DNA from 2 places in the Agrococcus sp. UYP10 genome. Region 2 is predicted to be linked to the other one. Evidence: predicted binding sites of a transcription regulator. Region 2 holds the regulator's gene; the other holds the start of a gene.
What was found. The regulator HrcA, encoded in region 2, represses chaperone genes, less so after heat shock. The targets are predictions, from matches to a motif close to TTNGCACTCGNNNNNNNCGAGTGCNAA.
Positions count from the first base shown of each region.

Region 1 (10,543 bases), 1.7 Mb from region 2:
GCGCCGTCGTACGGCCAGGCGCCGTCGCAGGACGCGCAGGGCTTCGGCTCGAGCGCTCCCGCCTACGGCCAGCAGCAGGGCCAGCAGCCGTCCTACGGCCAGGCCTCGACGCCCGACCAGGGCTACGGCCAGCAGCCGTCCTACGGCCAGCAGCCGGCCGAGCAGGGCTACGGCCAGCAGCCCGCCTACGGGCAGTCCTACGCCCAGCCGTCGGCGCCCTCCGAGCAGGGCTACAGCCAGCAGCCGTACGGCCAGCAGCCCGCCTACGGGCAGCAGACCGGCTACAGCGACCCCGCCGCCGGCTACGGCCAGCAGGGCTTCGCCCAGCCGGGCCAGAAGAAGCTCAAGGGCATCACGATCGCCGCGCTCATCGTGTCGGGCCTCAGCCTCATCGGTGCCTTCATGAGCGGCATCGGCCTGCTCGGCGGCATCGTCGGCGCGATCCTCGGCTTCGTCGCCATGAAGAAGAACCCCGAGGCGAAGCCGTGGCCGCTCATCGCGGCGCTCGCGGGCGTCGTCGCGACCGTGATCTCGATCGTCGTGATCGTGATCCTGCTCGTGAGCTGGATCCCGTACCTCATCGCGATCGGGCAGATGTAGCAGCCCACGCACGACGGAGCCCGCGGCCGAACGGTCGCGGGCTCTGTCGTGCTCAGGGGGTCACGGGTGTGATGGGCGTCATGGGCGATCGGCCAGGATCGCCCGGTGCCGCCCGCCGACGCGCGTCGCGATGAGCGTCGCGCGGCCGTCGCCCTTGAGCTTGAGCCGCTTGCGCAGCGCGGCCGGGTCGACGTCGGCGCCCCGCTTCTTGATCTCGAGCTCGCCGATGCCGAGCTCGCGCAGCCGCTGCGCGATGCGCCGCTCGTCGAGGGGGAGCGTCTCGCGCACGCGGAACGCCTGTGCGAGCGGCGTCTCGACGTGGCGGTCGGCCGAGAGGTAGGCGATGCCGTCGCTCACCCCGGTGGCGCCGAGGCGGTCGGCGAGCGCGCCGATCAGCTCCGCGCGGATCACCGCGCCGGCGGGTTCGTAGAGCCACTCGCCGAGCTCGCCCGGCTCCGGATGGCTCGCCTCGCCGGTCAGCTCCTCCGCGCCGTCGTCGCTCAGCACGAGCGCGCTGCGGGCGACGCCGGGGCGCGCGAGCGCCCCGGTCCACACGACCGCCTCGACCGTCTCCAGGCCGTCCGTGACCCACTGGTGCTCGGCATCCGCCGGCAGCAGGGCGCGATCGATGCCGGGCGCGAGCTTGACGCCGGTCGGCTGCGCGGCGGCGCGGGCGAAGACGGCGTCGAGGGCCGGCGACCAGTCCGCGGGGTCGTTGAGCCGGCGTGCGCCGTCGCGACGGGCGGGGTCGAACCACAGCGCCTCGGCGTCGACCGGCGTCTCGAGCGCGTCGCCGTGGAGCACGGTCGCGTGCCACGCGGCGAGGTTGAACGCGGCGATCGCGGCGGTCGCCTCGTCGCGCTCGACGGCGGTGACCTCGAGGCCGAGCGTCGCGAAGGCGAGCGCGTCCGCGCCGATCCCGCAGCCGAGGTCGGCGACCGAGACGATGCCCGCGCGGCGCATCCTGCCGGCGTGGTGCGCGGCGACGCGGAGCCGCGTCGCCTGCTCGAGCCCGGCCTCCGTGAAGAGCATCCCGGCGGCGAACTCGCCGAACTTCGCCCGCGCCCGGCGACGCAGCCGCGCCTGCGACAGCACCGCGGCGACGAGCGCCGGCGCGTGGCCGTCGGCGCGCAGCCGCGACACCTCGCGGACGACGTCCGAGCGGTCGTCGAGCTGTGCCTCCGTGCGCTCGAGCAGCGCGAGGCCGTCCTTCGACAGCAGCAGTCGCAGCTCCTCGGCGTCCATCGCTCCATCCAAGCACCGGCGCGGCGCCGCGCCGCCCGCGAGGGCGCTCGGCCGCCGGATCGCTGGCACTCATGTTGACCGAGTGCCAGCCGACCGCCTAGGCTTGCTCTGGCGTCCGGCCCGTCCGGACGCGCCCCAGAGTCTGACAAGAAAGAGGCAACCGTGTCGGTTTCCATCAAGCCGCTCGAGGACCGCATCGTCATCAAGCAGGTCGAGGCAGAGACGACGACCGCGAGCGGTCTCGTCATCCCTGACACCGCCAAGGAGAAGCCCCAGGAGGGCGAGGTCGTGGCAGTGGGTCCCGGTCGCATCGACGACAACGGCAACCGCGTTCCGATCGACGTCGCCGTCGGCGACAAGGTGCTGTACTCCAAGTACGGCGGCACCGAGGTGAAGTTCGGCGCCGACGAGTACCTCGTGCTTTCGGCTCGCGACGTGCTCGCCATCGTCGAGCGCTGACCCAGCGACGATCCCGTCGGCGGCGCCCCCTCGTGGGGGCGCCGCCTTCGCCGTTCCAGGAGGAGCGATGAGCGAGCCGCGCACGACCACCGGGCTCTGGTACGCGATCTTCGCGTACACGTTCTGGGGCGTCGTCCCGATCTACCTGCAGCTGACCCGCGGCATCGACGGCTTCGAGCTCATCGGCTGGCGCGTGATCGCCTCGGTCGTGGTGGCCTTCGCGCTCGTCGCGGCGACGCGCGGCTGGGGCCGCCTCGCCGCCGTGCTGCGCAGCCGCCGCGACACCGGGTCGCTCGTGCTCGCGGGCTTCGCGGTGCTCGTCAACTGGACCGCCTTCTTCCTCGGCGTGCTCTCCGACCGCGTGCTCGAGACGAGCCTCGGCTACTTCCTCAACCCGCTCGTGAGCGTCGTGCTGGCCGTGCTCTTCCTCGGCGAGCGGCTGCGACCGGTGCAGTGGGTCGCCGTCGGCCTCGGGGCGCTCGGCGTGCTCGTGATGGTGATCGGCTACGGCGAGGTGCCATGGATCGGGCTCACCGTCGCGGTGTCGTTCGGCATCTACGGCCTCATCAAGAAGCGCGTCGGCGGCTCGGTGGATGCGCTCTCGGGCTTCACGATCGAGACGGTCGCGGCGCTCCCCGCGTCGCTCGTCATGATGGGCGTCGCGATCGCCGGGCACGGGCTGACGGTCGGCGCCAACGGCGCCGCCGGCATCTGGGGCACCGCCCTGCTGGGCCTCGTCACGGCCATCCCGCTGCTCGCCTTCGCGTCGGCCGCCCGTCGCATCTCCCTCACGGCGCTCGCGTTCACCCAGTACCTCGCGCCGATCATCTCGTTCCTGTTCGGCGCGTTCGTCATGCTCGAGCCGATGCCGCTCGAGCGCTGGATCGGCTTCGCGCTCGTCTGGGCGTCGCTCGTGCTGGTGTCGACGGACCTGCTCGGCCGACACATCCGGGGGCACCGCGCGAGGCCGCGCGCAGCCTGACGCGAGAGGGCGCCGCTCGGGCTAGGCGACCTCTGGCCGCTTCTGGCGGAACATGCGCGCCGGCCGGTCGTCGCCGTCCCAGACCTGCACGATGCCCCACGCGACGGCCGCGATCGGCACCGACAGCACCGCGCCGACGATGCCGCCGAGCACGGTGCCGATCGTGAGCGCGATGAGGATCACGAGCGCGTGCAGCCGCAGCGACCTGCCCATGACGACGGGCTGCAGGAAGTTGCCCTCGAGCTGGTTGACGACCACGACCGCGCCGAGCACGACGAGCGCGACGACCGGGCCGTTGGCGACGAGCGCGACGAGCGTGGCGAGCGCGCCCGCGATGGTCGCGCCCACGAGCGGCACGAAGGCGAGCAGGAAGACGAGCACCGCGAGCGGCAGCGCGAGCGGCACCTGCGCGATGGCGAGCACGACGCCGATCCCGATGGCGTCCACGGCCGCGACGACCGCGGTGCCGCGCACGTAGCCGCCGAGCGTCTCGACCGTCTTGGCGCCGATGCGCTTGCCGCGCGCGTACCGCTCGCCCTCGAAGGGGCGCAGCAGGAACTCCCAGATGCGCGGACCGTCCTTGAGGAAGAAGAAGAGCACGACCACCATGAGCGCGAAGCCGGTGAGGAAGTTCGCGGCGGCGGCGGCGCCGGCGGCGGCGCCGGAGCCGAACTGGGCGCTCGTGAGGAAGCCCACGACGGCCTCGCGCGCCTGCTGGATCTGCTCGGGGGTGGGCGCGAACGGCAGGGTCGAGACCCACTCCAGCACCCGGTCGATGCCGCCGGACGCGCGCTCCACGAGCTCGGCAGACTGCGAGCGCACGGCGTTCACGATCAGCCAGCCGACGCCGCTCAGCACGGCGACGATCGCGACGAGCGAGATCGTGGTCGCGAGCCAGCTCGGCACGCCGCGGCGACGCATCCAGCGCATCACCGGCGCGAAGGCCGATGCCAGGATGAGCGCGATGGTCACGGGGATCGTCACGAGCGTCAGCTGCGTCATCACGAAGACGATGCCCGCGATGGCGACCACCAGGATGATGCCCTGCAGCGCGCGGGTCGCGAAGCGGCCGAAGCTGTCGCCCCACACCGTCGGCGCCGCGACCGGCACCGGCACGGGCACGCGGACATCGCCGCTGGATCGCTTGTCGCCGAACAGTCCCATGGCTCCCTCTCGCAGTGGCGGCAACGGTAGCGCGGACCGCCTGGGCATAAGGGCGAGCGCGCCTACTCCCGCCCCTTGTGAGCAGGGCTCAGGAATGCCGCAGGACTCCGGAAGGTCACGTCGTTCGCGCCAAGACCGTTACCAGGACGTAACGCGGAACGGCCGTTTTCGGTCGGGGGCTCGCCTACTGTTGTGCCAACACGCGTACCAGCGCGCGTCCTCCAGTAGGAATTTAGGAGCACAATGCAGTCCTTCCTCCGCACCAAGGGGCAGCACCCCCGTCGTGCCGCGGCCCTCGGCGCCGCAACCGCCGGCGTCCTGCTGCTCGCAGCCTGTGCCGGTGGTGGCTCGCCCACCCCGTCCGGCTCGGCAGGCGGCTCGACCGGCCCCACCGAGGGCGGCGAGGTCGACACCTCGTTCGTCGTCGGCACGATCCTGCCCCAGACGGGCAACCTCGCATACCTCGGCCCGCCCGAGTTCGCGGGCGTCGACCTGGCGGCCGCCGACCTCGAGGCCGCGGGCTTCGAGTTCGACGTCGACGTGCAGCACCGCGACTCCGGCGACACCACGACCGACATCGCCACCGCCTCTGCGGGCGAGCTCGTCTCGGCCGGTGCGGACGTCGTCATCGGCGCCGCCTCGTCGGGTGTGTCGTTCACGTTCGTCGACCAGCTGATCGACGCGCAGGTCGTGCAGATCTCGCCGGCCAACACGTCGCCCGACTTCTCCGACTACGAGGACGACGGCTTCTACTGGCGCACCGCCCCGTCGGACGTGCTCCAGGGTCGCGTGCTCGGCAACCTCATGACGTCGGACGGCGCCGCGAACGTGGCCTTCATCACGATCAACGACCCGTACGGCACGGGCCTCGAGGAGAACGCTCGACTCGCGGTCGAGGCCGCCGGCGGCACGGTCACCGGCAGCGTCCTCTACAACCCGGGTGACACGAACTTCACGTCGCAGGTCGCCGAGATCATGGCGGGCCAGCCCGACGCGATCGGCATCCTCGCGTTCGCGGAGACGGCGCAGATCGTCCCCGAGCTGGTGACGCAGGGCTTCCCGGCCTCGGGCATGTACTTCGTCGACGGCAACCTGTCGAACAGCTACAACTTCCCCGAGGGCACGCTCGACGGTGCGAAGGGCACGCTGCCCGGCAACCCGGCCGACGACACGTTCCGCGACCGCCTGCTCGAGCAGGACCCTGAGCTGCAGGACTTCTCCTACGGTCCCGAGTCGTACGACGCCGTCATCCTGGCGGCGCTCGCCGCGGCGACGGGTGGCAGCGCCGACCCCATCACCATCCGCGACAACCTGCAGGCCGTCTCGACCGAGGGCACGGCGTGCACCGAGGTGGCCGAGTGCCTGCAGCTCATCGCTGACGGCGAGGACATCGACTACGACGGCCCCTCCGGCCCGATCGAGTTCGACGAGAACGGCGACCCCACCGAGGCGTACATCGGCATCTACCAGTACGGTGCCAACAACCAGTACACCTTCGTGTCGTCGGAGTTCGGCTCGCTCAACGAGTGATCCGGCAGCGCTGACACGAGACAGCACGAGAGGGCCCCGCTCCGGCGGGGCCCTCTTCGCGTGCGCTGGAGCAGCGCACGGCCGCCCGTGCGGGCCCGGGGCTACGCTCGCTCGCACGGGCCGCAGGTGGCGTCGGGGTGCAGGGCGTGGGGGAGCGGCACGCGGCTGCCCGCGCGCCCCCGCTGGAGGCACGAGAGAGGGGCCCCGCCGCAGCGGAGCCCCTCTCGACGCGGTCGCGTCAGGCGGCGGGATCGACCGTCGGGTGGGCCTCGGTGCGCGCCTTCTCCTCGACGTCGGTCGCGAGCGTGCCGAGGTAGAGCTGGATGACCTTGGGGTCGTTCAGCATCTCGCGGCCGGTGCCCGTGTAGGCGTCCTTGCCGTGGTCGAGCACATAGGCGCGGTGGGCGATCTGCAGGCAGCGCCGCGCGTTCTGCTCGACCATCACGATGGTGACGCCGTGGCTGTTGATCTCCGCCACGCGCAGGAACGTCTCGTCCTGTCGCACTGGGCTGAGGCCGGCGCTCGGCTCGTCGAGCAGCAGCACCGCGGGGTCCATCATGAGCGCGCGGCCCATGGCGACCATCTGGCGCTCACCGCCGGAGAGGCTGCCGGCGCGCTGGCGGCGCCGCTTCACGAGCTCCGGGAAGAGCCCGCCGACGAACTCGAAGCGCTCCTTGAAGAGCTTCGGCTGCTGGAACAGGCCCATCTCGAGGTTCTCCTCGATCGTGAGCGAGGGGAACACGTTGTTGTTCTGCGGCACCATCCCGACGCCCTTGCCGACGAGCTTGTCGGCCTTGAGCCCGGTGATGTCGTCGCCGTTGAGCAGCACGCTGCCCTCGCGGACGTTCACCTGGCCGAAGACCGCCTTCAGCAGCGTCGACTTGCCGGCGCCGTTCGGGCCGATGATGCCGATCAGGTCGCCCTGGTTCGCGACGATCGAGCAGCCGTTGAGGATGTTGACGCCCGGCAGGTAGCCCGCGACGAGCTCCTTCGTCTCGAGCACCGGGGTGGTCGCCGAGCTGGCTCCGGTCGTGGTCATCGCTGGCCCTCCTGGTCCGCGTCCGTCGTGGCGTCGCGCGACGCATCCGCCGACGTCGAGGGCGCGTCGGGGTCGACGGGCACCTCCTCCTCGGCGGCCTCATGGATCTGCGCCACCTGCTGGTTCGTCAGGGTGCCGAGGTCGGTGTCGTGGTGGGCGCCGAGGTACGCGTCGACGACCGCCTGGTTCTGCATGATGGTCTCGGGCGGGCCCTCAGCGACGACCTTGCCCTCGGCCATCACGATCACCCAGTCGGAGATGTGGCGCACCATGTGCATGTCGTGCTCGACGAACAGCACGGTCATGCCGTCGTCCTTGAGGCCGCGCACGTGGTCGAGCAGCGACTGCGTGAGGGCCGGGTTGACGCCGGCCATCGGCTCGTCGAGCATGACGAGCGTCGGCTCGCTCATGAGCGCGCGCGCCATCTCGAGCAGCTTGCGCTGGCCGCCCGAGAGCGACGCCGCGTAGTCCTCGCGCTTCTCGTCGAGCTTGAAGCGCGCGAGCAGGTTGTCGGCCCGCTCGGTGTTGGCCTGCTCCTGCGCCTTCCACAGCGGCTTCACGAGCGCTGCGAACAGCCCCTCGCCGCGCTGGTCGCGCGCGCCGAGCAGCATGTTCTGCAGCACGGTGAGGCGGCCGAGCGACTTCGTCAGCTGGAACGTGCGCACCATGCCGCGCCGCGCCACCTTGTGGCTGGGCACGTGCGCGAGCGACTGGCCCTCGAACGACCAGCTGCCCTTGTTGGGGCGGTCGAAGCCGGTGAGCAGGTTGAAGAAGGTCGTCTTGCCGGCGCCGTTCGGGCCGATGAGGGCGGTGATCCTGCCGCGCGGGATCTCGACGTGCGCGACGTCGACGGCCGTGAGGCCGCCGAACTGCCGGATCACGCCATCCGCGATGACGATCGGGTCGACCTTCTTGCAGCCCGGGCCGACGGGGCCGTCGACGAGCGGGTGCGTGACCGGGGGCGTGGTCGTGTCAGACATTGAACGACAGCTCCTTCTTGTTGCCGAGGATGCCCTGTGGTCGGAAGATCACGAGGAGCATCAGTGCGACGCCGATGAGCACGAAGCGGATCTGGCCGGCCTGCGAGCCGCTCATGTCGCCGAAGAGGCCCATGCCGTGGAGCACGTTGATGACGCCGCCGGTGAACGACAGCAGCACCCAGAAGAGGATCGAGCCGAGCAGCGGACCGAAGACGGTCGCGGCGCCGCCGAGCAGCAGCGCGGTCCAGATGTAGAAGGTCATCGTGGTCGCGAAGTTGTCGGGCTGCACGGCTCGGGGGAGCACGAACATGACGCCCGCGATCGCGCCGAGCGTGCCGCCGAGCACGAGCGCCTGCATCTTGTAGCTGTAGACGTTCTTGCCGAGCGAGCGCACGGCGTCCTCGTCCTCGCGGATGCCCTTGATGACGCGGCCCCACGGGCTGCGCATGAGCAGCCAGACGAGCACGAGCGCGACGATGACGAGCGACCAGGCGATGATGCGCACCCAGGTGTCGTAGGCCGTGGCCGTCCACGGGCCGAAGCCGTAGGTGGTGCCGGTCAGCGGGTTCATCGCGTCGAAGTCGCCCTTGTAATCCTGACCGCGGAGGCCCTGCGAGCCGCCCGTGATGCTCGTCAGGTCCTGCGTGCGGACGGTGAAGCGCACGATCTCGGCGGCCGCGATCGTGACGATCGCGAGGTAGTCGCCGCGGAGCCGCAGCGTCGGGATGCCGAGGATGAGCGCGAAGATCACCGCCGCGACGATGGCGACGAGCATGGCCGCGAGGAACGACAGCCACGCGGGCCAGCCGAGCGTCGCGGTCGGGTCGGCCATCATCGTGAAGATCGCGAACGCGTACGCGCCGATCGCCATGAAGCCCGCCTGGCCGAAGTTCAGCAGGCCGGAGTAGCCGAAGTGCACGTTGAGGCCGATGGTCGCGAGCGCGAACGCGGCGGTGGTGGGGGAGAGGATCTCGCCCGCGGCGGTGTTGAGGACGCTGAGGAAGTCCATGTCAGCCGATCCTTTCCCTGCGACCCAGGATGCCCTGCGGTCGGAACAGCAGCACGAGGATGAGCACGAGCAGCGCGATCGCATACCGGAGGTCGGGTGCGAGGAAGAGCGTCGAGATCTCGGTGACCAGGCCGATCACCACCGCCCCGACGAGGGCGCCGAAGGCGCTGCCGAGGCCGCCGAGCGTGACGCCGGCGAACAGCAGCAGCAGGATCGTGAAGCCCACGTCCCACTTGATGTTGGCGCCGATGAAGTAGGTGTAGAGGATGCCCGCGCCACCGGTGAGGAGGCCGGCGAGGACCCAGACGATGCGGATCACGCGGTCGACGTCGATGCCGGACGCCGCAGCGAGGCTCGCGTTGTCGCTCACCGCGCGGGTGGCCTTGCCGATGCGCGTGCGCGTCAGGAACAGGCCGACGGCGATGAGCACCACGATCGCGATCACCGTGCTGACGACGTTCGACGTGCGCATGAGCACGGGACCGACCTCGAGCACGGGGCCGGGGTCGACCGAGAGGCCCTCGGTGCCGCCGCCGATGAGGAACTGGAACATGTAGCGGAGCGCGATCGAGAGGCCGATCGTCACGATGAGCACCTGCACGAGACCGACGCGGCGCCGGCGCAGGGGCTTGAAGATGCCCCAGTCGTGCACCCAGCCGAGCGCAGCCGAGGCGACGAGCGTCACGATGATCGCGATCCAGACGGGCCAGTTCACGAGGGTCGTCGTGGCGTAGAAGACCACGCCGCCGAAGGTGAGGAGCTCGCCGTGCGCGAAGTTGTTCACGCCGGTGGTGCCGAAGATCAGCGTGATGCCGATCGCGGCGAGCGCGAGCAGGAGGCCGAAGTTGAGGCCGGAGATGATGCGCGACAGCAGCTGCGAGCCGAAGTCGTTCGACGCGGCGCCGGTGGACGCCTCGCCGCCGGGGGCCGCGCCCTCGCCGGTCGTCGGCGCACCGCTCGCACCGCCGTCACCGGGGCTGCCGCCGCCGCTCGGGGAGGGCGCCGGAGCGCCGTCGGCGCTCGCGAACGGGAAGAGCACGCCGACCGACGTCGATCCGCCGACCTCGAACTCCCGGCTCTCGAACGACGCGTCCCGCAGCGTCACGCCGTCGGGCAGCGTCGCGGTGTCGATCGAGACCGTGTAGGTGCCCGCCGCCGGGACCCCGACGATCCAGCGGCCGTCGGCCCCGGTCGCCACGGTCTCATCGACGCCGTCACCGGTCACGGTGATCTCGACGCCCTCGAGGGGCGTCTGCCCGTCGCGGACGATGCCGTTGAAGTTGAACGGAGCTGGCTGCTCGGTCGTGGCCAGGGGCGCGGCGGCGACCGCGGTCGCACCACCTGCCACCATGCCCATGACGGCGAGGGCGACGGCGATTGCTCGCCGCAGCCCGCTCCGTCGCGGTCTGCTGGACGTCTTCACGTGTCCTCCATGCCGTGGGGCCGCGCGGGCGCAAGGGAATGGGCTGCGCGTGATGCCCGTTACATCGGTGGTGAAACAGTAGCGGCCGCTTCGAGGGCCGCCGTCCACTTTC
Region 1 is NZ_JBEPPG010000001.1:535,784-546,326, reverse strand. It holds gene ABIB37_RS02640 (hypothetical protein) at 1-600, shown strand, start outside; gene ABIB37_RS02635 (class I SAM-dependent methyltransferase) at 679-1,845, opposite strand; gene groES (co-chaperone GroES) at 2,008-2,304, shown strand; gene rarD (EamA family transporter RarD) at 2,372-3,286, shown strand; gene ABIB37_RS02620 (AI-2E family transporter) at 3,308-4,450, opposite strand; gene ABIB37_RS02615 (ABC transporter substrate-binding protein) at 4,694-5,980, shown strand; gene ABIB37_RS02610 (ABC transporter ATP-binding protein) at 6,219-7,019, opposite strand; gene ABIB37_RS02605 (ABC transporter ATP-binding protein) at 7,016-7,999, opposite strand; gene ABIB37_RS02600 (branched-chain amino acid ABC transporter permease) at 7,992-9,008, opposite strand; gene ABIB37_RS02595 (ABC transporter permease subunit) at 9,010-10,431, opposite strand.
Region 1: groES (co-chaperone GroES) is a predicted target of HrcA. The motif match lies at 1,908-1,934, and genes of this name have one in related genera.

Region 2 (10,543 bases):
CGATCAGCGCCCTCTTCGCGCCGGTCTTCGCGATCATGATCGTCGACTACTACCTGCTCAAGCGCCGCTCCTACGACGCCGACATCCTGCGGCCGACGGGTGGCCGCTACTGGTACTGGGCGGGCGTCAACTGGGTCGCGGTCGTCGCCTGGGCGATCGGCGCGACGCTCGCCTACGTCTGGGCGTACGTCTGGCCGCTGCCGATCGGCGCGACCGTGCCGGCGTTCATCGCGACGTTCGTCATCTACCTCGCGCTCTCGCTGCCGTTCCGCGGCAAGGTCGCGCCGGCGCCCGCCCGGCACCTGGCGGATGCGTCGTCGGATGCACGCTGACGCCCCGCGGCTCGTCGACCTGAGCCACCGCGTCCGCGACGGCATGCCGGTCTATCCCGGCGACCCCGAGGTGTCGATCGGGCCGGCGCTCACCGTCGACGCCGACGGGGTCGACGTGGCGGGCATCCGGATGGGTTCCCACACCGGCACGCACGTCGACGCGCCGTCGCACACGGTCGTGGGCGGCCGCACGATGGCCGACGTCGGGCTCGACGAGCTCGTCGGCGACGCGATCGTGCTGCGGGTGCCGGGGCTCGCCGACGGCGAGGTCTACGGCTGGGACCGGCTCGAGGCGCGCGGACCGCTGCCGGAGCGGCTGCCGTCGATCGTGCTCATCGACACCGGCTGGGCGCGCTGGTTCGACGACGAGCGGCGCACGCGGCATCCGGCGCTCGCCGCAGGCGCGGCCGAGGAGCTGCTGCGGCGCGGCATGCGCGTGCTCGGCGTCGACACGCTGAGCCCGGACCCGACGGCAGGCGGGGGAGCGGCGTTCCCGGTGCACGAGGCGGTGCTCGGGAGCGGCCGGCTCATCGTCGAGAACGTGACCAACCTGGATGCCGTGCCCGACCGCGTGCGCGTCGGCTTCTTCCCGCTGCGCCTCGCGGGCGACGGCGCTCCCGTGCGCGCGGTCGCCTTCCTCGACTGATCGCCGTGCGGCTGAGTGGTCACTCCGGCACGTGAGTGGTCACTCCGGCGCGTGAGTGGTCGCTGCGGTGGGTGAGTGGTCACTGCGGTGGGTGAGTGGTCACCGCGGTGGGTGAGTGGTCACCGCGGCAGGTGAGCGGTCACTCTGCGAGGTGAGCGGTCACTGCGGGAAGTCAGTGGTCACTCCGGCACGTGAACCGCGAGTCTGCAGGGTGAGTTGCGTGGGCGGTGCGTGCGTCACATCCGGGAGGTGGAAACGTCTGCGCGGTCGCCGGACAATGCCGTCCCTGATGCGCCGCTCATCGGCGCCGGTGACCTCTCGCGCGCGGAGCGACCGCTCAGCTGCGGGAGTGACCGCTGAGCTGCGGGAGTGACCGCTCAGGCGCGGGAGCGACCGCTCGCGCGCGGGAGTGACCGCTCGCGCGCGGGAGTGACCGCTCGCGCGCGGGAGTGACCGCTCAGGCGCGGGAGCGACCGCTCGCGCACGGGAGTGACCGCTCGCGCGCGGGAATGACCGCTCAGGTGAGGGAGTGACCGCTCGCGCGCGGAAATGACAACTCAGGCGCGGGGGTGACCACTCGGGTGCAGGAGGCTCCACCCGCCCGCGCCCAGCAACGACGAAGGGGACCCCCTCGGGGGTCCCCTTCGTGCAGCGGTCAGCTCAGAGCGACGCGGCAGCCTTCGTGATCGACGACTTGCGGTTCGCAGCCTGGTTGCGGTGGATGACACCCTTCGACACGGCCTTGTCGAGCTTGCGGCCGGCGATCGCGACCTTCTCCTGCGCGACGGCCTTGTCGCCGGCGGCGATGGCCTTGCGGGCCTCGCGCACGGCGGTCTTGAGCTCGCTCTTGACGGCGCGGTTGCGGAGCGTCGCCTTCTCGTTGGTGAGGATGCGCTTGATCTGCGACTTGATGTTCGCCACGTGGTGTCCTGTTCTGATTCGAAGAGTGGTTGGCGGCGGCTTCTGCTCGCCTGAGCCGCCGCGACCCGCCCTCGCGCGACGGGCGCGCAGAAGAAGGGGAAGCCAGCGAATGACTCTACCAGCGCGCGGTGGCCGGGCGCAACGCGGCCCCGCCCCTCCGCTGTGGGAGAATGGACCCTTCCGCACCGCACCCCTGCACCGCGTCACCGCGACCGCAGCGGCGCGGCGATCCCCAGCCGACGAGAAGGACCCGTGAGCCCCCGAGCGACCAAGGCACTCGAGCCAGCCTCCACCGATCCGGCGAAGATCCGCAACTTCTGCATCATCGCCCATATCGACCACGGCAAGTCGACCCTCGCGGACCGCATGCTGCAGCTCACCGGCGTCGTCGACGACCGGTCGATGCGCGCGCAGTACCTCGACCGCATGGACATCGAGCGCGAGCGCGGCATCACGATCAAGTCGCAGGCCGTGCGGATGCCGTGGGAGCTCGACGGCGAGACGTTCGCCCTCAACATGATCGACACCCCGGGCCACGTCGACTTCACGTACGAGGTCTCCCGCTCGCTCGCCGCGTGCGAGGGCGCGATCCTGCTCGTCGACGCTGCGCAGGGCATCGAGGCGCAGACCCTCGCCAACCTGTACCTGGCGATGGACAACGACCTCGAGATCATCCCGGTGCTCAACAAGATCGACCTGCCGGCCGCCGACCCCGAGAAGTACGCCGCCGAGATCGCGCGCCTCATCGGCGGCGACCCCGACGACGTGCTGCGCGTGAGCGGCAAGACCGGCATGGGCGTCGACGCCCTGCTCGACCGCGTCGTGCGCGCCGTCCCCGCCCCGACGGGCGACGTCGACGGCCCTGCCCGCGCCATGATCTTCGACTCCGTCTACGACGCCTACCGCGGCGTCGTCACCTACGTCCGGATGGTCGACGGCACGCTGCGCCCGCGCGAGCAGGTCGTGATGATGTCGACCGGCTCGAAGCACGAGGCCCTCGAGGTGGGCGTCTCGAGCCCGGAGCCGCTGCCCTCGAAGGGCCTCGGCGTCGGCGAGGTCGGCTACCTCATCACGGGCGTCAAGGATGTGCGCCTGTCGAAGGTCGGCGACACCGTCACGACCGTGAAGTCGCCCGCCACCACGCCGCTCAAGGGCTACGCCGACCCGAAGCCGATGGTCTTCTCGGGGCTCTACCCGATCGACGGCAGCGACTACCCGGTGCTGCGCGAGTCGCTCGACAAGCTCAAGCTCTCGGATGCCGCGCTCGTCTACGAGCCCGAGACCTCGGTCGCGCTCGGCTTCGGCTTCCGCTGCGGCTTCCTCGGCCTGCTGCACCTCGAGATCATCTCGGAGCGGCTGGAGCGCGAGTTCGGCCTCGACCTCATCGCCACCGCGCCGAGCGTGCCGTACCAGGTGCAGACCGAGGACCGGCAGACGCACGTCGTCACGAACCCGAGCGAGTTCCCCGAGGGCAAGATCCTGTCGGTCGTCGAGCCGATGGTGCGCGCGACGATCCTCGCCCCCAAGGACTACGTCGGCGCGATCATGGAGCTCTGCCAGACGCGCCGCGGCACGCTCGGCGGCATGGAGTACCTCTCCGAGGACCGCGTCGAGCTGCGCTACCGGATCCCGCTCGGCGAGATCGTCTTCGACTTCTTCGACCAGCTGAAGTCGCGCACGCAGGGCTACGCCTCGCTCGACTACGAGGTCGACGGCGAGGAGGAGGGCGACCTCGTCAAGGTCGACATCCTCCTGCAGGGCGAGCAGGTCGACGCGTTCAGCGCGATCGTGCACCGCGACAAGGCCTACGCCTACGGCGTGCTCATGGCCGGCAAGTTGCGCGAGCTCATCCCGCGCCAGCAGTTCGAGGTGCCGATCCAGGCAGCGATCGGCGCGCGGATCATCGCGCGCGAGACGATCCGGGCCATCCGCAAGGACGTGCTCGCGAAGTGCTACGGCGGCGACATCACCCGCAAGCGCAAGCTGCTCGAGAAGCAGAAGGAGGGCAAGAAGCGCATGAAGATGGTCGGTCGCGTCGAGGTCCCCCAGGAGGCGTTCATCGCCGCGCTCTCGACCGGCGAGACGAAGAAGGACGCCAAGTGACGGCGGCAGCCCACGCGAGGAGGACAGCACTGTGAAGCCGATCGGCGAGCGCTCGACGAACTACGGCGCCGTGGGCGCCACCGCGCACTTCGACTTCCACCGGTTCCCGCCGAAGGGCTTCGAGGTCGTGCAGAAGCGCGCCCGCATCGGGCACGGCCGGCCGCGCTACGACGCGGCCGTCGCGGCGCTCCGCACCTGGAAGATCCAGCGGCTCTCGGGCATCGAGGTCGACGTCGTCGGCACCGAGGAGGGCACCGTCTACCGCCCGGTGGGCTTCGAGGGCACCGAGGCGACGCGCGCGGCGAGCATCGAGCTGCAGCAGGACTTCGGTCCCGACGGCGAGCCGTTCCTGCAGCCGGGCGACTCCGTCGACCAGCGCATCCGCGTCGCCGGCATGCAGATCCACGCCCCGATGCGCGTGATCGCGGTCGAGGAGGAGCCGAGCACGCACGTCGTCATCGTCGGCTCGCTCGAGGGCCACCCGCTCGCCGGCGAGGAGCGCTTCACCGTCGAGATCGCCGAGGACGAGACCGTCTTCCTGCACTTCCGGGCCATCGTCCGGCAGGACGTCTGGTGGGCGCGGCTCGGCACGCCGTTCGCGCGCGCGCTCCGGCGCCGCTACCACGACCGGTTCATGGACGTGCTGCGCTCGATCGACGTCCGCTGACGATGGGGCGGCTGCCGGAGGGCGAGGCCGCGCCGACGGACGGCCGGCTGCCGGCGGGCACCGCTGTCGACGGCCCGTTCGGCGTCTACCTGCACGTGCCGTTCTGCTCGGTGCGGTGCGGCTACTGCGACTTCAACACCTACACGGCCGACGAGCTGCGCGGTGCGACGCGCGCCGGCTACCCCGACGACGTCGCCGCCGAGATCGCGCTCGCCGCGGCCTTGCTCGCCGAGCTCGGCCCGCTGCGACCTGCGCAGACGGTCTTCTTCGGCGGCGGCACGCCCACGCTGCTGCCGGCGGGCGACCTGCTCACGATGCTGGCGGGCGTGCGGGATGCCTTCGGGCTCGCCCCGGATGCGGAGGTCTCGGTCGAGGCGAACCCCGACTCGATCGACGCCGCCGGGCTCGCGCAGCTGCGCGCGGGCGGCGTCACGCGCGTCTCGTTCGGGATGCAGTCGGCCGTGCCGCACGTGCTCGCGGCCCTCGACCGCACGCACGACCCCGAGCGCGTGCCGCTCGTCGTCGGCTGGGCGCGCGACGCCGGCCTCGAGGTCTCCGTCGACCTCATCTACGGGGCGCCGGGGGAGTCGCTCGACGACTGGCAGCGGTCGCTCGACGCCGCCGTCGCGATGGAGCCGGACCACATCTCGGCCTACGCGCTCATCGTCGAGGACGGCACCGCGCTCGCCCGGCGCATCCGCAAGGGCGAGCTGGTCGCGCCGGACGACGACCTGCAGGCCGCCATGTACGAGGCGGCGGATGCGACGCTCGGCGCCGCCGGGTTCGACTGGTACGAGGTCTCCAACTGGGCGCGCGGCGACCGCGTCGCCCGCCACAACCTCGCCTACTGGCGCGGCCAGGACTGGTGGGGCTTCGGGCCCGGCGCGCACAGCCACGTCGGCGGCGTGCGCTGGTGGAACGTGAAGCATCCGGCCGCCTACCGCGACCGGCTGCTCGCCGGCGCCTCGCCCGCGCTCGCGCGGGAGGTGCTCGACGACGAGACGCGTCGCGTCGAGCGCGTGCTGCTCGAGTCGCGCATCGTCGACGGGCTGCCGATCACGCTGCTCGAGCCAGAGGGGCGCCGCGAGGTCGCCGGCCTCATCGCCGACGAGCTCATCGACGGAGGAGCCGCCCTCGCCGGCCGGGTGGTCCCGACGCTGCGAGGGCGGCTCCTGGCCGACGCGGTGGTGCGGCGGCTGCTGCCCTGAGGCTGCGGCCTACTTCACGAGCCGCCAGTTGAACGGGTAGCGGTACGAGCCGCCGCTGTTCACGCGCATGGCACCGACGATCGAGAAGATCACCTGGAGCAGGCCCGGCACCCACCAGAGGATGAGCAGGATGAAGCCGATCCCGACGAAGCTCAGGATGGTGCCGACGACGAGCAGTCCGACGGTGACGATCGTCATGAGGATGCCGAAGTTCAGCGCCTCCTTCGACTCCTGCCTCGCGAATGCGCTGCGGTCCTTGTAGATCATGTAGACGATGAGCGGCCCGACCCAGCCGCCGTAGCCACCGGTGACGATCGTCGACAGGCCGGAGAGGTGACCCCACATGCCGGCGTTCTTCTCGTCGACGGGCGACATGGGCGCGGCCGCCGCGTACTGCGGCTGCCCGGGAGCGCCGTACTGCGGCTGCTGGCCGTACTGCTGCGGGCCGCCGTACTGCTGGCCCGACTGCGGCTGGCCGTACTGCGGCTGGCCGTAGGGAGGCTGACCCGGCTGACCCGGCTGCGCCTGGCCGTACTGGCCCTGCCCGTCCTGCCCCTGTCCGTACTGGCCCTGGCCGTACTGCGGGGCGCTCGACGCGGCGCCGCCGAAGGGCTGCTCGCCGGGGCGGGGCGCGGCCGATGCGCCGCCGGACGAGTGCTGGCCCTGCTGCCACTCCTGGCCGGCCTGCGCGGCGCCGCCGAACGCCGGCTGCCCGGGCACGTCGCCGGGGGAGGAGAAGGACTGCGCGGGCTGGCCCACGCCGGGCGCGGGCGCCGCAGGAGCGCTCGGGGCGGCGTGCTGCTCATCGGTGACGTCGAAGCCCTCCGGGTGCTCCGGGGGAACGGGCTGCTCCCCGCGGGGAGCGTTGGGATCGGTCATGGCATGCCTTTCGTGTCGGCCTCGCGGCGCGCGGGGCGTCGCGGGCCCATTGTGCGCCTGATCGGCTGTGCATGGCATCCAAGACTTTTCGCCGCTCGCGATAGGATTGGCAGTCAGACGACGGGAGTGCCAAGGGGTGCGTCCACAGCGGATGCGTCCCTACCGGACGAGAGGAGCGCGGATGGTCTCGGATCGCGGCCTCGATGTGCTGCGGGCGATCGTGCAGGACTACGTGGCCATGCGCGAGCCCGTGGGCTCCAAGTCGATCGTCGAGCGCCACGCGTTCGGCGTCTCCGCCGCCACCATCCGCAACGACATGGCGCTCCTCGAGGAGGAGGAGCTCATCGTCGCACCGCACACGTCCTCCGGACGCGTGCCCACGGACAAGGGCTACCGGGTGTTCGTCGATCGGCTGCAGCGCATGCAGCCGCTCACGGCCGCGCAGCGCGTGGCCATCACGCGCTTCCTCGACGAGGCCGTCGACCGCGACGACGTGCTCGCGCGCACCGCCCGACTGCTCTCGAGCCTCACGAACCAGGTCGCGCTCGTCCAGGTGCCGATGCGCCGCCCCGCGGGGGTGCGCCGCGTCGAGCTCGTCGCGGTCGCCGAGACGCGGCTGCTCGCGGTGCTCATCCTCGACTCCGGCCGCGTCGAGCAGCGAGTGCTCGACGCGCAGCAGCGCATCGAGCCCGAGCAGGCCACCGCGCTCGGCCGCGCCTTCACCGAGACCACCGCGGAGCTGCCGCCGGCCGAGGCCGTCCAGCGGCTGTCGTCGGCAGCCGCATCCGCCCCGCCGTCGCTGTACGCGGCGACCTCGGCGGTCGCGACCGCGCTGACCGAGATGCTGCAGGCCGCCGGCGGCGACCGCATCGTGATGGCGGGCGCCTCGCACCTCGTGCGCGAGGAGCGCGACTTCCACGGCCGGGTGACCCCGGTGCTCGACGCGATCGAGGAGCAGGTCACCCTGCTGCGCCTCTTCGACGAGATGGGCGCGGAGGGCGAGGTCGCGACCCGCATCGGGCGCGAGCTCTCGGGCCCGCTCGGCGAGGCGGCCGTCGTGGCGTCGACCTACAGCGACTCGAGGCTCGAGGGGCATGTCGGCGTACTTGGCCCGACCCGGATGGACTACGCAGGGAACATGGCCGCGGTGCGCGCAGTTGCGCGCTACCTGACGCGGCTGCTGAGCGAGGACTGAGTGACTGACCACTACGAGACCCTCGGCGTCGCGCGCGACGCCGGCCAGGACGAGATCAAGAAGGCGTACCGCCGACTGGCTCGCGAGCTGCACCCGGACGTGAACCCGAGCGCCGACGCGGCGGAGCGGTTCAAGACCGTCACGCACGCGTACGACGTGCTCGGCGACGCCCAGTCGCGCGCGGAGTACGACCGCGGACCCTCGGCGGGTGCCGGAGCCTTCGGTTTCGGCGACATCTTCGAGCAGTTCTTCGGCGGCGGCGGCCGCTCGCAGGGGCCGCGGTCGAGGCGGCAGCCGGGGCAGGACAGCCTGCTGCGCGTCGACCTCGACCTCGCCGACGTCGTCTTCGGCGTGCACCGCGAGCTGCGCGTGCAGACGGCCGTGCTGTGCGAGACGTGCGGCGGGGCGTGCACGGCGCCGGGCACGAGCCCCGAGCGCTGCACGATGTGCGGCGGCTCCGGCCACGTGCAGCGGCAGGTGCGCTCGCTGCTCGGCAACGTCGTGACGAGCCAGCCGTGCGCCGTCTGCCAGGGCTACGGCAGCGTCATCCCCGAGCCCTGCCCGACGTGCGCGGGCCACGGCCGCGTGCGCGCCGAGCGCAGCATCCCGGTCGACATCCCCGCGGGCGTCGACACCGGCCTGCGCATCCAGATGCCCGGCCAGGGCGAGGTCGGCGAGGCCGGCGGACCGGCAGGCACGCTCTACCTCGAGGTGAACGTGCGCCACCACGACGTCTTCAGCCGCTCGGGCGACGACCTGCTCGGCACCCTCGAGGTGTCGATGCCGGATGCGGCGCTCGGCGCGCGCGCGACCGTCGAGGCGATCGACGGGCCCGTCGAGGTCGAGGTGCGGCCCGGCACGCAGTCCGGCGACGTCATCACGATCGGTGACCGCGGTGTCACGCGCCTGCGCGGCGCCGGCCGCGGCGACCTGAAGCTCGGCGTGCAGGTGGTGACGCCGCAGCGCGTCGACCGTCGCACCGAGGAGCTGCTGCGCGAGCTGCGCGACCGCACGAAGGCGCCCGCGCCGCACCTCGCGCAGTTCAAGCAGGGGCTGTTCGCGAAGATGCGCGACCGCCTCCGCCTCTGATGGCCCACTGCTACTGGCACGACGAGCTCGAGGGCTCGGTCGCCGGCGACGTGGTGACGCTCACCGGCGAGGAGGCGCACCACGCCGCCGTCGTCTCCCGCATGCGACGCGGCGAGCGCGTGCTCGTGAGCGACGGCCGCGGCACGCTCGCCGAGGGCGTGATCGACCGCGCCGAGAAGGACGGGGTCGACGTGGTGCTGCACCGCATCGAGCACGTGCCGCCGCCCACGCCCCGCATCGCGCTCGCGCAGGCGCTCGCCAAGGGCGACCGCGCCGAGCTCGCCGTGCAGGCGTCGACCGAGCTCGGCGTCGACGTGATCGTGCCGTGGCAGGCGCGCAGGAGCGTCGTGCAGTGGAAGGGCGACCGCGGCGAGAAGTCGCTCGACCGCTGGCGCCGCGTGGTGCGCGAGGCGGGCAAGCAGGCGCTGCGCCCGCGGCTGCCCGAGGTCGTGCCGGTCGTGGACGCCGACGGGCTCGCGCAGCTCGGCTTCGCGTGGCGCCCGGTCGTGCTCGACCCCACCGCGGAGGCGTCGCTCGCCGACGTGCCGCTCGACCGCGACATCCTGCTGATCGTCGGGCCGGAGGGCGGCATCGACCCGGCCGAGATGGAGCGGCTCGAGGCCGCGGGCGGCGTGCGGGTGCGGATGGGCGACCACGTGCTCCGGACGTCGACGGCGGGGCTCGCGGCGATCGCGGCCCTCAGCGTGCGACTCGGCCGCTGGTGAGCGGCGCGAAGGTAGGCTGACTGCCATGGCTGAGCCCACCGTCTTCGAGAAGATCATCGCCCGAGAGATCCCCGCAGAGATCGTGCTCGAGACCGATCGCATCATCGCGTTCACCGACATCCACCCCCAGGCGCCCATGCATGTGCTCGTCGTGCCGAAGACGCCTGCGTACCGCGACGTCGTCGAGCTCGCGGCCGCCGAGCCGGAGCTGCTCGCCGAGATGATCCAGGCCGCGCAGGCCATCGCGCGCGAGCGCGGCGACGGCGGCGACTTCCGCCTCGTGTTCAACACCGGCGAGCTCGCCGGCCAGACCGTGTTCCACGCCCACGCGCACGTGCTCGCGGGCTCCTTCGGAGAGGGCTCGCTTGCCTGACGCATCACAGTCCATCGAGATCGACGGCATCGAGATGGTGCGGCTGCTGGGTCCGCAGGACCGGCTGCTGACGCGGCTCGAGCACGAGCACCCGGACGTGCGCGTCGCCGTGCGCGGCAACCTGGTCACGCTCGAGGGCCCGGAGGACGACGTGCTCGTCGCGGGCCGGCTCGTGCAGGAGCTCGTCGACATGCTGCGCCAGGGCGCCGACCTCAGCCAGACCGAGGTCGCCGAGGGCACGCGCATCCTGCGCCAGGACTCGACCCACAGCCTGTCGGACGCGATGGGCGAGGCGATCCTCACGTCGCGCGGCAAGTCCGTGCGGCCGAAGACGGAGGGCCAGCGCGCCTACGTCGACGCGATCGATCAGCACACGATCGTCTTCGGCATCGGCCCGGCCGGCAC
Region 2 is NZ_JBEPPG010000001.1:2,228,624-2,239,166, forward strand. It holds gene ABIB37_RS10970 (purine-cytosine permease family protein) at 1-332, shown strand, start outside; gene ABIB37_RS10975 (cyclase family protein) at 322-978, shown strand; gene rpsT (30S ribosomal protein S20) at 1,639-1,899, opposite strand; gene lepA (translation elongation factor 4) at 2,152-4,002, shown strand; gene ABIB37_RS10990 (DUF1990 domain-containing protein) at 4,034-4,669, shown strand; gene hemW (radical SAM family heme chaperone HemW) at 4,672-5,877, shown strand; gene ABIB37_RS11000 (DUF4870 domain-containing protein) at 5,887-6,756, opposite strand; gene hrcA (heat-inducible transcriptional repressor HrcA) at 6,938-7,951, shown strand; gene ABIB37_RS11010 (DnaJ C-terminal domain-containing protein) at 7,952-9,040, shown strand; gene ABIB37_RS11015 (16S rRNA (uracil(1498)-N(3))-methyltransferase) at 9,040-9,765, shown strand; gene ABIB37_RS11020 (histidine triad nucleotide-binding protein) at 9,791-10,138, shown strand; gene ABIB37_RS11025 (PhoH family protein) at 10,173-10,543, shown strand, end outside.